Regions from separate parts of the Micromonospora sp. WMMA1363 genome, predicted to be linked through region 1. Evidence: riboswitches for the same ligand, from Rfam matches in the RefSeq annotation. Region 1 holds a riboswitch; the other holds the start of a gene.

The links. A riboswitch is a leader RNA that binds a small molecule or an ion and turns the genes downstream of it on or off. The one in region 1 is predicted to bind thiamine pyrophosphate.
Region 2: linked by a shared signal. The riboswitch ahead of QTQ03_RS12075 (ECF transporter S component) and the one ahead of thiE (thiamine phosphate synthase) in region 1 are both predicted to bind thiamine pyrophosphate.

The regions. Positions count from the first base shown of each region.
Region 1 is NZ_JAUALB010000001.1:3,222,295-3,229,747, reverse strand. Features, by position in the region: gene QTQ03_RS14810 (ABC-F family ATP-binding cassette domain-containing protein) at 1-1,173, shown strand, start outside; gene QTQ03_RS14805 (aldo/keto reductase) at 1,273-2,241, shown strand; TPP riboswitch at 2,371-2,480, shown strand; gene thiE (thiamine phosphate synthase) at 2,475-3,101, shown strand; gene thiO (glycine oxidase ThiO) at 3,098-4,270, shown strand; gene thiS (sulfur carrier protein ThiS) at 4,261-4,461, shown strand; gene QTQ03_RS14785 (thiazole synthase) at 4,458-5,237, shown strand; gene QTQ03_RS14780 (thiamine phosphate synthase) at 5,273-6,004, shown strand; gene thiD (bifunctional hydroxymethylpyrimidine kinase/phosphomethylpyrimidine kinase) at 6,001-6,789, shown strand; gene thiC (phosphomethylpyrimidine synthase ThiC) at 6,808-7,453, shown strand, end outside.
Region 2 is NZ_JAUALB010000001.1:2,645,868-2,653,320, forward strand. Features, by position in the region: gene QTQ03_RS12070 (permease) at 1-403, opposite strand, end outside; TPP riboswitch at 569-673, shown strand; gene QTQ03_RS12075 (ECF transporter S component) at 751-1,338, shown strand; gene QTQ03_RS12080 (ABC transporter ATP-binding protein) at 1,437-2,852, shown strand; gene QTQ03_RS12085 (energy-coupling factor transporter transmembrane component T family protein) at 2,884-3,684, shown strand; gene gnd (NADP-dependent phosphogluconate dehydrogenase) at 4,241-5,686, shown strand; gene QTQ03_RS12095 (isoprenyl transferase) at 5,917-6,693, opposite strand; gene recO (DNA repair protein RecO) at 6,726-7,453, opposite strand, start outside.

The sequences.
Region 1 (7,453 bases):
ACGCTCTCCGGCGGCCAGCAGAAGCGCTTCGCGCTGGAACTGCTGCTCCGCGGCCCGGACGAGGTGCTGCTCCTGGACGAGCCGGACAACTTCCTCGATGTGCCCGGCAAACGCTGGCTGGAGACGCGGCTGTGCGAGTCGGGCAAGTCGGTGCTCTACGTCTCGCACGACCGGGAGCTGCTGGCACACACCGCCGACCGGGTGGTCGCGGTCGAGGGCGGCGGTGCCTGGGTGCATCCGGGGGGCTTCGCGAGCTGGCACGAGGCAAGGGTCGCCCGCCATGATCGCCTCGACGAGCAGCGCCGCCGGTGGGACGAGGAGCACCAGAAGCTGCGCGAGCTGATGCTGATGTACAAGCAGAAGGCGGCGTACAACTCCGGGATGGCCTCGCGCTACCAGGCCGCCCAGACCCGGCTGCGCAAGTTCGAGGAAGCCGGTCCGCCGCCCGTACCCCCGAAGGAGCAGGACATCCGGATGCGCCTGGCCGGTGGGCGGACCGGCCGGCGCGCGGTGATCTGCGAGCGGCTGGAGCTCGACGGCCTGACCTACCCCTTCGACCTGGAGATCTGGTACGGCGACCGGGTTGCGGTGCTGGGGGCGAACGGGACCGGCAAGTCACACTTCCTGCGGCTGCTCGCCCGGGGCGGCACCGACCCGGACCCGGCGAACGGCCCGGTCGACGGCGTGACGGCGCTCGCGCCGGTCGGGCACGACGGAGCGGCCCGGCTCGGCGCACGCGTCCGCCCGGGGCACTTCTCGCAGACCCACGACCGGCCGGAGCTGACGGACCGGGCGCTGGTCGACATCCTCTGGCGCGGTGACGGGCACCGTGCCGGGATGGACCGGCACGCGGCGATGGCGGCGTTGTCCCGGTACGACCTGTCCGGCCAGGGCGACCAGCGCTTCGGCACCCTTTCCGGCGGACAGCAGGCGCGGTTCCTGGTGCTGCTGCTGGAACTGTCCGGAGCGACCCTGCTGCTGCTCGACGAGCCGACGGACAACCTGGACCTGGCGTCGGCGGAGGCGCTCGAGGCGGGGCTGGCCGCGTTCGACGGCACCGTGGTGGCGGTGACCCACGACCGCTGGTTCACCCGTTCCTTCGACCGGTTCGTGCTGTTTAGGGGCGACGGCGAGGTGGCGGAGACCACCGAACCGGTCTGGGAGGTCGGATGATTCCGGTCACTCGGGCGTGAGGTGCCGCACCATCGGGCCGACATCGCGTGAGCACGGGTGACGGTGACCGGTGGGTGGGCGCCACGGAACCAGCATAGGGTGGATCTCGTGACTGAGATGACATACCGGCGGCTGGGCGACTCCGGGCTCGTGGTGTCCGTGGTCGGCATCGGCTGCAACAACTTCGGCCGCAAACTCGACCTCGGTGGCACCCGCGCCGTGGTCGAGGCCGGGCTCGACGCGGGGATCACCTTCTTCGACACCGCCGACATCTACGGAGAGCCGCAGGGCGCCTCCGAGGAACTGCTCGGCCAGGCGCTCAAGGGGCACCGGGAGGACGTGGTCGTCGCCACCAAGTTCGGCAAGGACATGCACGGGGCGAACGGACCGGACCACAACGCCCGGGGCGCCCGGCGCTACATCGCGCGCGCCGTGGAGGCGTCGCTGCGTCGGCTCGGCACCGACCACATAGACCTGTATCAGATGCACGAGCCGGACCAGGCAACCCCGATCGACGAGACGCTCGCTGCCCTGGACGACCTGGTGACCGCCGGCAAGGTGCGTTACCTGGGCAACTCCAACTTCGCCGGCTGGCAGATCGCCGACGCCGACTGGACCGCCACCTCGCAGGGGCGGACCCGTTTCATCTCCGCGCAGAACCACTACTCCATGTTGGAGCGTGGTGTCGAGGCGGAGGTGATTCCGGCGTGCGAGCGTTTCGGCCTCGGCATGCTGCCGTTCTTCCCGCTGGCTCACGGGCTGCTCACCGGCAAGTACCGGCGCAACGAGGCGCCACCGACCGGCAGTCGACTCGCCACTGGCGGTCGGTACGCGCAGCGGTTCGCCGCCGCCGAGTGGGACACCATCGAGGCGATCGAGGCGTACGCGACCGAGCGGGGGCTCACGATGCTGCAGGTGGCCATCGGCGGCCTCGCCGCCCAGCCCGGGGTGACCTCGGTGATCGCCGGCGCCACCACGCCCGAGCAGGTCCGCGCCAACGCGGCGGCCGGCGTGTGGCAGCCCACCGACGAGGACTTCGCCGCCCTGCGTAAGGTGCTCGACCGGTAGCCGCCGGACCCCACAGGGAGCCTCGTCAACGCCTCCGGTAGCGACGTGGCTCCCTTCTCGACCCTCCGCTGCCGAGTTGTCGCCCCCGTACGTCTTGGCAGCTCCGCAGATCTGTCGTACCGTGACAGGCAAGTGACCCACGGGAGCCCGGTGGACCGGGCTGAGAGGGGGGCTGAGAGCCCCCGACCGTCGAACCTGATCCGGGTAATGCCGGCGCAGGGAGGAGAGTTGCCGTGCTGTCTCTTGGGCGACTGCATCTGATCACCGACACCCGTCGCGGGCAGGACCCACTCGCCGTGCTTCGGGCCGCCCTGCCGGTGGCCCGCACCGAACTGGTCGTCCAGGTACGGGTGACGGACGACGCGACCGACCGACAGGCGTACGACCTGGCCCGCCGGGTTTCGGCGCTGTGCGCGCGGTACGGGGCGACCTGCCTGGTGAACGACCGGTTGCACGTGGCCCTGGCGGTGGGTGCCGACGGCGGGCACGTGGGCGCGCACGACCTGCCGGTCGGGGCGGCCCGGGCGGTGCTCGGCTCCGCAGCCGTCCTGGGCGCCACCGCACGGGACCCGGACTCCGCCGCAGAGTCGGTCGCCGCCGGAGCCAGCTACCTGGGGGTGGGGCCGTACCGCCCCACCACGACGAAGGAGGGGCTGCCGACGGCGATCGGCGTCGACGGCGTCCGGGCGGTGGCCCGGGCGGTGGACGTCCCGGTGGTCGCGATCGGGGGAGTGACCGTGGCGGACGTGCCCGCGTTGCGGGCCGCCGGCGCGTACGGGGTGGCGGTGGTCAGCGCGCTCTCCGGGGCCGCCGACCCCGCCCGCGCCACCGCCCAACTGGTCGGAGCGCTGACGTGTTGACCGGGAGCTCCTTCGCCGCCGGTGGGGTCGCGAAGGGCCCCTTCCTTCCCGACGTGGCGGTGGTGGGGGCGGGGCCCATCGGATTGGCGATCGCGTGGCGGTGCGCGGTGCGGGGGCTGCGGGTGGCCGTGCACGACCCGGCTCCCGGGTCGGGCGCGGCACACGTGGCCGCCGGGATGCTCGCGCCGGTCGCCGAGGCCTACTTCGGCGAACACGAGTTGACCGGGCTGCTCACCGCCTCGGCCGCCCGTTGGCCGGCGTTCGCCGCCGAACTGACCGACGCTGCCGGCGCCGACCTCGGTTACCGAACCGACGGCACCCTGCTGGTCGGGCTCACCGCCGACGACCTGGCCGAGGCCAGCCGGCTCTGGGGGTACCAGCAGGGGCTCGGCCTGCCGGTGACCCCGCTGCGTCCCTCGGAGCTGCGGGACCGCGAACCGGCGTTGGCCCCCCGGGTGCGCGGGGGTGCCCTCGCCGCCACCGATCATCAGGTGGATCCCCGGCGCCTGCTGCCGGCGCTGCGGATAGCCGCCGAGCGGGCCGGTGTGACGCTGGTGCCGGGCGCGGTCCGCCGACTGTCCGACGTGGCAGCCGATGTCACGGTGGTCGCCGCCGGCTGCGGCGCGGCCGCCCTCACCGGGCTGCCAGTCCGCCCGGTGAAGGGCCAGGTGCTCCGGCTCCGCGCGCCCGGCGGCGGAGCGCCGGGCTTCCGGCACGTGATCCGGGGGTACGCGGACGGTGAGCACGTCTACCTCGTCCCCCGGGACAGCGGGGAGGTGGTGGTCGGGGCGACCGTCGAGGAGCGCGCCGACCTGGTGGTGTCCGCCGGCGCGGTGCTGCGCCTGCTCCGCGCGGCCGTCGACCTGATGCCCGAGCTGGTCGAGTACGACCTGGTCGAGACGCTCGCGGGCCGGCGCCCCGGTACGCCGGACAACGCCCCGATCCTCGGGCCACTGCCGGGCCGGCCGGACGTGCTCGCGGCGACCGGACACCACCGGCACGGCATCGTGCTCACCCCGGTCACCGCAGACCTGATCGCCGACCTGATCGTCACCGGTAGGCCGGACCCGCTGCTCGCCCCGTTCACCCCCGACCGCTTCGGGCCGGTCCCGGCGGGGGTGACGTCGGGCAGGCAGCAGCCGACCGCGGAGGAGGAGTCGTGGAACTGACCGTGAACGGCGCCGGGCACACCCTGCCCGGCGGTTCGACCGTCACGGACCTGGTCCGGGCGGTCACCGATCAGGAGCGTGGCCTGGCCGTCGCCGTCAACGGCGAGGTGGTGCCGCGTGGCGGCTGGCCGGCGGCCATGCTGCGCGACGGCGACCGGGTCGAGGTGCTCAGCGCCGCGCAGGGCGGGTGAGCGACGTGGGCTTGGAACTGGGCGGCGTCACGTTCACGTCGCGACTGGTCCTCGGGACGGGCGGGGCGGCCAACCTGCACGTGCTGGAGCGGGCGATCCGGGCGTCCGGCACCGAGTTGGTCACCCTCGCCCTGCGCCGGGTCGACACCACCCCGGCCGGCTCGGGTGGCCTGCTGGACCTGCTCGACCGGTGCGGGGTGCGGCTGCTGCCGAACACGGCCGGCTGCTACACGGCCGGCGAGGCGGTGAAGGTGGCCCACCTGGCGCGGGAGGCGTTCGACACCGACTGGGTGAAGCTTGAGGTGATCGGCGACGAGCGCACGCTGTTGCCCGACGGTGTCGAGCTGCTGCGTGCCGCCGAACAGCTGGTCACCGACGGGTTCACGGTGCTGCCGTACACCTCGGACGATCCGATTCTGGCCCGCCGGCTGGCCGACGCCGGCTGCGCCGCCGTGATGCCGGCGGGGTCGCCGATCGGGTCGGGGCTCGGAGTGTCCAACCCGCACCACATCCGGCTGATCCGGCAGGGTGTGGACATCCCGGTGATCCTGGACGCCGGAATCGGCACCGCGTCCGACGCTGCCCTCGCCATGGAGCTGGGCTGCGACGCGGTGCTGCTGGCCAGCGCGGTGACCCGCGCCGCCGACCCGGTGGCGATGGCGACGGGGATGCGGCACGCGGTCGAGGCGGGGCGGCTGGCGTACCGGGCCGGTCGGATCCCCCGCCGCTTCCACGCCGTCGCCTCCACTCCGGACGAGGGCAGGCCGGATCTGTGAGCGCGTCGTCGGAGGTCGGCATCCGGGACCGTGGCGTGTTCCGGCCACTCCAGGGGCCACGTGTTCGCAGGCTCTCGTCAGGTGCGGGCGCGACGCCGACCGGTACCGTGCTGCTGACCGACCGGCGGGTGGCGCGATCGCCGCTCGTCGACGTCGTCGCCGCCGCGGTACGCGGGGGAGTGCGGTGGGTGGTGCTGCGGGAGAAGGACCTGCCGCGGGCCGAGCGCGTCGCCCTCGCCGCCGACCTGCGCGCGATCCTCGCCGAGCGCAGCGGCACCCTGATCGTCGCCGGACCGGATCCGCTCGACGGTTCCGCCGTGCACCTCCCCGCCGCCGGCCCCTACCCGCCGCCGCGACTCGGCCTGGTCGGCCGCTCCTGCCACGACGGGGCGGAGCTGGCCCGCCTCACCGCCGAGGACTACGTCACCCTCTCACCCGTCTACCCCACCCGGACCAAACCCGGCTATGGCCCGCCCCTGCACCCGGAAGGGCTCGCCGGGCTCATCCGGCTCACCCCGGTTCCGGTCCTGGCCCTCGGCGGCATCGAAACGGCAGCGCAGGTGAGCGCGTGCGTCGAGGCGGGCGCGGCCGGTGTGGCAGTGCTCGGAGCGATCATGCGAGCCGACGACCCGGCCGAGGCGGCCACCACCCTGACAGCCGCCTTCCACCAGGCAACCCGACCTGAGGCGGCGCACCCGGGGCCGCCAGGCCGGCGGCGAACGGCGGCGGTCCCCACGCCCTCGACCGCACCGAAGGAAGCGCTGTGACGCCATCCACGGTCCTCACCATCGCCGGTTCCGACTCCGGCGGCGGCGCCGGCATCCAGGCCGATCTGAAGGTTTTTGCCGCGCTTGGGGCGTACGGCACCAGCGTCATCACGGCCGTCACCGCACAGAACACCCGGGGCGTCGACACCGTCCTGCCGCTGCCGCCACGCACAGTCACCGAGCAGTTGGACAGCGTGCTCGCCGACTTCACCGTCCGGGCGGCCAAGATCGGCATGCTCGGCACCCCGGCGATCGCCGACGCGGTGGCCGCCGCCGCGAAGGGCGGCCGGCTGCCGCACCTCGTCGTCGACCCGGTGCTGGTCGCCACCAGCGGGCACGCGCTGGGAGTGGTTGCCGCGGTGGAACGGCTGCTGCCGTACGCGCGGGTGGCGACGCCGAACCGCGCGGAGGCCGCCGCCATCACCGGTCGTCCGGTGACCACGGTCGAGGAGATGATCTCCGCCGCGGAGGACCTCACCGCGGGTGGTCCGGAGCACGTCGTGGTCACCGGCGGCGACGTGGACACCGACGGCGAGGCGGTCGACGTGCTGCACGGTGGCGGCGTCACCACCCTGCTCCGCGCGCCCCGCGTGCCGACGCGGCACAACCACGGGACCGGATGTTCGTTCTCGGCGGCCGTCGCCGTCCGGCTCGCGTCGGGCGATCCGGTGCCGGCGGCCGTCGCCACCGCGAAAAAGTACGTCACCCGGGCGCTGACCGGCGCCCGGGACTGGGAGTTGGGCGCGGGACGCGGCCCGCTGGACCACTTTGGCTGGTCGGCTTGAACCGACAGGGAGGCTGTTATGCAGACACGTCGCAAGGTCTATGCCGAGGGCTCTCGCCCGGACGTCCGGGTGCCGTTCGCCGAGGTCGACCTCACCGGGGACAACCCGCCGGTGCGGCTCTACGACACATCCGGGCCGGGCTCGGACCCCGAGGTGGGGCTGCTGCCGTTACGCGGCCCATGGATCGCCGAGCGAGGTGACGTGGCGCCCGTCCGGGGCGCCGGCACGCCGCTGGCCGGGGCGGACGGCAAGCGGCCGACACAGCTCGCGTACGCCCGCGCCGGCGCCGTCACGCCGGAGATGGAGTTCGTGGCGATCCGGGAGGGGGTGGCACCGGAGTTCGTCCGGGACGAGATCGCGGCCGGGCGAGCGGTGCTGCCACTGAACGTCAACCACCCCGAGTGCGAGCCGGCGATCATCGGCAAGGCGTTCCTGGTCAAGGTCAACGCCAACATCGGCACCTCGGCGGTCACCTCCTCGATCGCCGAGGAGGTGGAGAAGCTGACCTGGGCGACCCGGTGGGGCGCGGACACCGTGATGGACCTGTCGACCGGCAATCGGATCCACGAGACGCGCGAGGCCATCGTGCGGAACTCGCCGGTGCCGATCGGCACGGTGCCGATCTATCAGGCGCTGGAAAAGGTCGGCGGGGATCCGGTGAAGC
Region 2 (7,453 bases), 580 kb from region 1:
ATCCGCACTCGCAGCCGGGCAGCACCACGCCGGCCGCGCTGGCCACCGGCACCGCTGCGGCGGGATGCTTCGGCAGCGCCCGGGCCCAGAACGACCGGGGTACGAAAACCGCGATCACCGCGGAGAGCAGCACGCCGAAGACCAGGAACGGCACCGCCTGCACCATGACCGAGACGAAGACCGTGGTCCAGGTCTGCAATCGGGGCGTGGCGAGCGCTCCGGCGAGCGACTCCCGGGCGATGATCAAGAGCACCAGCAGCGCGGCGAGGATCTCGACCGATCCGATCCGGTCCCCCAGCCACCGTCGCGGCCGGTCGCCGGCCGGCGCCGGCCCCGTCGCTGGCGGTGCCTCCGGTACGGCCAGGCCGACCGGTGCGGCGTCGTCGGGTTTCTCCGGTGTCACGTGCCCTTCCCTCTGCCAGGTGGCGGACCGGCGGCCTGAGACTACCGGCCCGCAACAGGGTCCGTCGATGGAATCCACGAGGTGACCCCCCACCCGGGCGCCGGCCTGCCGGAAGATCACTTTGCTGGGTGATCTTCAGGGGTGTTAGCGTCGGCGGGACAACGTCACATCCGACAGGGGAGCGCACGTCGCTGAGAGTGCGGGCACGCCCGCAGACCCTCGAACCTGATCTGGGTAATGCCAGCGCAGGAAGTTCGGTCGACCTCCAGCCGCGCCGCCGTCCGGCCAAGCCGGGCGCGGCGTGCGTCGTCTCCTGGTTCGCGGCAGCAGGACTGGGAGGAACCACCATGAAACCCGCCGACACCCGGTGGCGGACCGTCGACATCGTGGTCGCCTCGGTGATCGCCGTCGCCTTCGGCGTCATCTTCTGGGCCTGGGGCTTCGTCTGGACCGCCACCGAGGGCGCCTTCGCCTTCTTCCCGCCGGCGCAGTCGGTCCTCTACGGCCTCTGGCTGCTCCCCGGCGCACTGGGTGGTCTGGTGATCCGCCGGCCCGGCGCGGCCTTCTACTGCGAGTTCCTGGCCGCGTTCGTCTCGGTCCTGCTCGGCAGCCAGTGGGGCACCATGGCGATCCTCCAGGGGGCGTTCCAGGGCGTGGGTGCCGAGCTGGGCTTCGCCGCCTTCCGGTACCACTCGTTCCGGCTGCCCGCCGCCCTGCTCTCCGGCGCCCTCGCCGGCCTGGCGGCGGCGATCTTCGACCAGATCCGGTACTACGCCGCCCTCGACCTGTGGAACGTGCGACTGCCAATCTTCGTGATCACCGTCCTCAGCGCCACCGTCGTCGCGGGCATCGGCGCCTGGTCCCTGACTCGCGCCCTCGCCGGCACCGGAGCACTGGACCGCTTCCCCGCCGGCCGCGACCGCGCCACCATCTGACCGCCCACACCATTGATCATGAAGTTGACGGCGATCTGGGCCCCCCTCGGCACAGCAGACTTCACGATCAGTGAGGTGGGGTGGGGACTGGGATGGCCATGAGCGCCGTCACGCTGCGAGGGTTCGGGTGGCGGCACGCCGGGCGGCGACGCTGGGCGGTCCGCGGGGTCGACCTGCGGATCGGGCACGGGGAACGGGTGCTCCTGCTGGGTCCGTCGGGGGCGGGCAAGAGCACCCTGCTGGCGGCGCTGGCCGGGCTGCTGCCGGAGGACTCGGGCGAGCAGGAAGGCACCGTCGAGATCGACGGGCTGGACCCGCGCAAAGCCAGGGAGCGGGTCGGCGTCGTCTTCCAGGACCCGGAGAGCCAGTTGGTGATGGCGCGCTCCGGCGACGACGTCGCGTTCGGGCTGGAGAACCGCGGGGTGCCCGCCGACGAGATCTGGCCCCGGGTGGACGAGGCGCTGCGCCGGGTCGGCTTCCCGTACCACCGGGACCGCCCCACGGCCGCGCTCTCCGGCGGCGAGCAGCAGCGCCTCGCGCTGGCCGGGGCACTCGCCCTGCGACCCGGGCTGCTGCTGCTCGACGAGCCCACCGCCAACCTGGACCCGACCGGCGCGAACCTGGTCCGCAGTGCCGTGGCCCAGGCACTCGACCAGGACACCAGCCTGCTTCTCGTCGAGCACCGGGTGGCCGACGCCCTGCCCCTGGTGGACCGGGTGGTCGTCCTGGAACCGGGGGGCGGCGTCCGCGCCGACGGCACGCCGGAGACCGTCTTCGGCGCGCACGGCGACGCCCTCGCCGAGGACGGGGTCTGGGTGCCCGGCCGCCCGGTGCCACCCCGACGGGCCACAACGCCGGCCGGCGACCTACTGCTCACCGCCGAACGGCTCGGCCTGCCGCCCCGGCTCGGCACCGTCGACCTGGCGGTACACGCCGGCGAAGTACTCGCCGTCCGCGGCCCCAACGGCACCGGGAAGTCCACCCTCGCACTCCTGCTGGGCGGGCTGCTCAAGCCGGGCCGGGGACGGGCCACCGCCACCGCGGCGCTGGCCGGCGACGACGCCGCCACTCCCCCGCACCGCTGGCGGGCAGCGGCGCTGGCCCGCCGGATCGGTTCGGTCTTCCAGGACCCGGAGCACCAGTTCGTCACCAGGACGGTGTTCGACGAGCTGGCACTCGGCCCTCGCCGCACCGGCCGGCCCGAGCCCGAGGTCCGCGCCACGGTCGACGGCCTCCTCGACCGGCTGCGGCTGACGTCGTTGGCCGCGGCGAACCCGTACACCCTCTCCGGTGGCGAGGCACGGCGACTGAGCGTGGCGACCGCCCTGGCCACCGCGCCCCGCCTGGTGATCTGCGACGAGCCCACCTTCGGGCAGGACCGGAGGACCTGGCGGGAACTGGTGGACCTCCTCGCCGAACTACGGGACACCGGGCACGCCGTGGCCGCGGTGACGCACGACATGGACTTCGTGGCGGCCCTGGCCGACCGCCAGGTACTCCTGGAACGCCGATGACCCGTCCGACGGCAACACGCGAGGAGAGGTCGTGACCGATCTCGAACCCGTCGCCCGACCAGGCGCGCCCCTGGCCCGGCGGAACCCGGTGGCGAAGCTCGCGGCGGCGTTGGTCTTCTCGACCGCCCTCATCGCCACCCTGGACCCGGTGGCACCAGCCATCGCCATCGCCGTCGAGCTGGCCGTGCTACCGCTGTTCGGGGTACGCCTGGGAACGCTCACCCGGCGAGCGTGGCCGCTGCTGGCGAGTGGCGGCGGCATCCTGGCCACGATGGTGCTCTTCGCCGCCGAGCGATCCGGCCGCGTCCTCGTCGAGGCGGGGCCGGCGGTGGTGACCACCGGCGTGCTGCTGACCACGCTCGGCTTGGTGCTGCGCATGTTCGCGGTAGCCCTGCCCGGGGTGATCGTGGTCGCCACCACGGACCCGACCGACCTGGCCGACGCGCTGGTGCAGAACGCGAAGGCGCCCGCCCGGTTCGCCTACGGCGCGCTGGCCGCGTTCCGGCTGGTGCCGCTGCTCGGCGAGGAGTGGCAGACGATCAGCATGGCGCGGCGGGCCCGGGGCGTGGACGCCGGCCGTGACCCGCTGGCCAGGCTGCGCCTGTTCGCCTCGACCGCGTTCACGCTGCTGGTCGGCGCGATCCGGCGGGGCACCCGACTGGCGGTGGCGATGGACGCCCGCGGCTTCGACGCCGCCACCGGCCGTACCGTGGCACGGCGCCAGCACTTCGGACTCGCCGACGCGTTCCTGGTCGCCGGCGCGGCTGCCCTGGCGGGTGCCGCGCTGACCGCCAGCGTCCTGCTCGGCACCTTCCGTCCGCTGGTCGGCTGACCGGCCGAGTCGAGGTTGACCGGGGTCAGGTCCGCCACCGGCGGGGTGGGTCGGGTGGTATGGGGCTTCTTCGGATTGCGCCTGGCAGCCATCCGGTGCCTCCTTGATCTGTGAACCTCGATCCGCGGTCCACGGGTCGGGACCGTCGCGGGGACGGTCGGTCGGATTCGGAACTGCTGCCCGGGTCGACGGCGGACACCGCCGTCACGGCGGAGGGTGAATGCGGACGCCCGGGAGCACGCGGACCGCGGCGCGGGGCGGCGGACCGGCTCGACAGATGGGGCGTCAGATGCGCATGCCCGCACGCTACCCGGCCGGACCGACCGCCGCACCCGATTTGGTCCGGCGGTGCGACCGCCTTCCCGTCCCGCGCCGCCGGGCGGTCTCCAGGACTCCTCCGGGGCCGACAGCGGAGCGCGACGGCACCGGGTTCGGCCCGCCGCCAGCACCGGACGCGTGCCCAGGGCTACCGGCTGTCGACGACCCTGCACCGGTCGGCGGGCACCGCGATACGGTCGCAACGGCAGGATGTTGACGGCGAAGGGCGGCAGAGCGGATGGTCGAACAGGCAAGGGCCCAGATCGGGGTGACCGGGCTGGCGGTGATGGGCCGCAACCTGGCCCGGAACCTGGCCCGCAACGGATTCACCGTGGCGGTGCACAACCGGTCGCCGGAGCGTACCCGCAGTCTCGTCGCCGAGCACGGGGACGAGGGGCGGTTCGTGCCCGCCGAGTCGCTGGCCGACTTCGTCGCCGCGCTGGAGCGACCCCGGGCGGTGATCGTCATGGTCAAGGCCGGCGGGCCGACCGACGCGGTCATCGACGAGATCGTCCCGCTGCTCGACGCCGGCGACATCATCGTGGACTGCGGCAACGCCCACTTCGCCGACACCCGGCGGCGCGAGGAGGCGCTACGCAAGCAGGGGCTGCACTTCGTCGGCACCGGCGTCTCGGGCGGTGAGGAGGGGGCGCTGCGCGGGCCGAGCATCATGCCCGGCGGATCGGCCGAGTCGTACCGCAAGCTCGGGCCGATCTTCGAGCGGATCGCCGCGCAGGTCGACGGCGAGCCGTGCTGCCGACATGTCGGGCCGGACGGTGCCGGGCACTTCGTGAAGATGGTCCACAACGGCATCGAGTACGCCGACATGCAGCTCATCGCCGAGGCGTACGACCTACTGCGGGCGGGTCTGGGCGCCGAGCCGGCGGAGATCGCGGAGATCTTCCGGGAGTGGAACACCGGGGAGCTGGAGTCCTTCCTCATCGAGATCACCGCTGACGTGCTCGGGCACACCGACGCGAGCACCGGCCGGGCATTCGTCGACGTGGTGCTCGACCAGGCCGAGCAGAAGGGCACCGGTCGCTGGACCGTGCAGAGCGCACTCGACCTGGGCATCCCGATCACCGGCATCGCCGAGGCGACGTTCGCCCGGTCCCTCAGTGGTCACGCCGGCCAGCGGGAGGCGGCCCGCCAAGCCTTCCCCGCCGACGGCACCGCATGGCGGGTCGACGACCGGGCGACCTTCGTCGAGGACGTGCGGCGCGCACTGCTGGCCAGCAAGATCGTCGCGTACGCCCAGGGCTTCGACCAGATCCGTGCCGGCAGCGCCGAGTACGACTGGGACATCGACCTGGGCGGCACCGCCACCATCTGGCGAGGCGGGTGCATCATCCGGGCGCGCTTCCTGGACCGGATCCGCCAGGCGTACGACGACCAGCCGGACCTGACCACCCTGCTGGTGGCGCCGTGGTTCGCCGACACGGTCCGCGACGGCGTGCCGAGCTGGCGGCGGGTGGTCGCCGAGGCGGCCCGGGCCGGGGTGCCGGCACCGGCGTTCGCGTCGTCCCTGGCCTACTTCGACGCCCTGCGCGCGGAGCGCCTGCCGGCCGCGCTGATCCAGGGCCTACGCGACAACTTCGGTGCCCACACGTACCGCCGGGTGGACCGCGACGGTTCCTTCCACACCTTGTGGGCCACGCCCGACCGCCGCGAGGTCGACGCCTGAGCGCGCCGCCCCGCCAGGTGTCTGTCCGGCCGCCGGCCCGAGCCGGCGGCCGGACACCTGACGGCACCAGGTGCTCTGCTTCGACCCACGCCACAAAGCGGCGCGGATCTCGCCGCGCCGCGGGTCACCAGGCGCGCTGCCCAGTCTCGGTGGACGCCCAGGCCGGTACGGGCTTCCCGGCGGCCAGCGCTCCGATCTCTCGCCCAGGCGCACCCCGCGGGGCGGGTACGTCAGGTGGTGGGTGCCACCGGGTTGGGCAGCGCGCCGCCGAACCGGCGGTCCCGCTGGGCGTACAACTCGCAGGCGTACCAGAGGTGCCGGCGGTCGAAGTCCGGCCAGAGGGTGTCCAGGAAGACCAGCTCAGCGTACGCGGTCTGCCAGAGCAGGAAGTTCGACGTGCGCTGCTCGCCGGAGGGGCGCAGGAAGAGGTCCACGTCGGGGAGTTCGGGGTGGTAGAGGTACTTCGCGATGGTCTTCTCGGTGACCTTCGCCGGGTCCAGCCGACCGGCCACGGCGTCCCGTGCGATGGCGGCGGCGGCATCGGCGATCTCGGCCCGCCCACCGTAGTTGACACAGAACTGCAGGGTCAGCGTCGAGTTGCCCCGGGACATCTCCTCGGCGATCTGCAGTTCGGAGATCACACTCTTCCACAGCCGGCCGGCCCGCCCGGACCAGACGACGCGGACGCCGAGGTCGACGAGCTGGTCCCGGCGGCGGCGGATCACGTCCCGGTTGAAGCCCATCAGGAAACGCACCTCGTCCGGCGATCGCCGCCAGTTCTCGGTGGAGAACGCGTACGCCGACAGGCACGGGACACCCAGTTCGATCGCGCCCTCGATGGTGTCGAAGAGGGAGAACTCGCCCGCCTCGTGTCCCTTCGTGCGGGGCAGGCCCCGCTGCTTGGCCCACCGGCCGTTGCCGTCCATCACCACCGCGACGTGACGCGGCAGCGCCTCCGGCGGCAGCGCCGGCGGGCGGGCGCCAGACGGGTGCGGGGTCGGCGGCACCGGCTCGCGCCGGGTGCTCCTCGTCGGTCGGATCACTCCACTCTCTTTCTGCTCGCGTCCGATGGCGGTGCAGCGGCCCCGGCCGCCGGAGCACCCCGGTCGACCAGTGGCAGCGAGCGTAACGCGCGTTCCAGGTGCCACTGCAGGTGCGCCGCGACCAGGCCGCTGCACTCCCGCCGTACGCCGGTCTCGGCCGCGTCGGCGACCCGCCAGTCGCCGGTGGCCAGCGCGGACATCAGGTCGATCGTGGCCGGCGCCGGGTGGGCGGCGCCGGGCGGACGGCAGTCCGGGCAGACCGCGCCCCCGGCGGGGACGGAGAAGGCCCGGTGCCGTCCCGGCGTGCCGCAGACCGCGCACGCGCCGAGCGCCGGCGACCAGCCGGCCAGAGCCATGCCGCGCAGCAGGTACGCGTCCAGCACCAGCGTGGTGGCGTGCACCCCGCCGGCCAGGGCCCGCAGGGCACCGAGGGTGAGCTGGAACAGCCGCGGCGACGGCTCCCGTTCCACCGGGGTGAGCCGCTCGGCGGTCTCGCAGATCGCGCTGGCCGCCGTGTAGCGGGGGTAGTCGCCGAGGAGGCGCTTGCCGTACAGTTCGATCCCCTCGACCTGGCTGACCGTGTGCAGCGAGCTGCCCTGGTTTCCCGTGGGGTCACCGGCGAGCTGGAGATCGACGTGGCCGAACGGCTCCAGCCGGGCCCCGAACTTGCTGGTGGTACGCCGCACCCCGCGAGCCACCGCCCGCAGCCGCCCGTGCCGGCGGG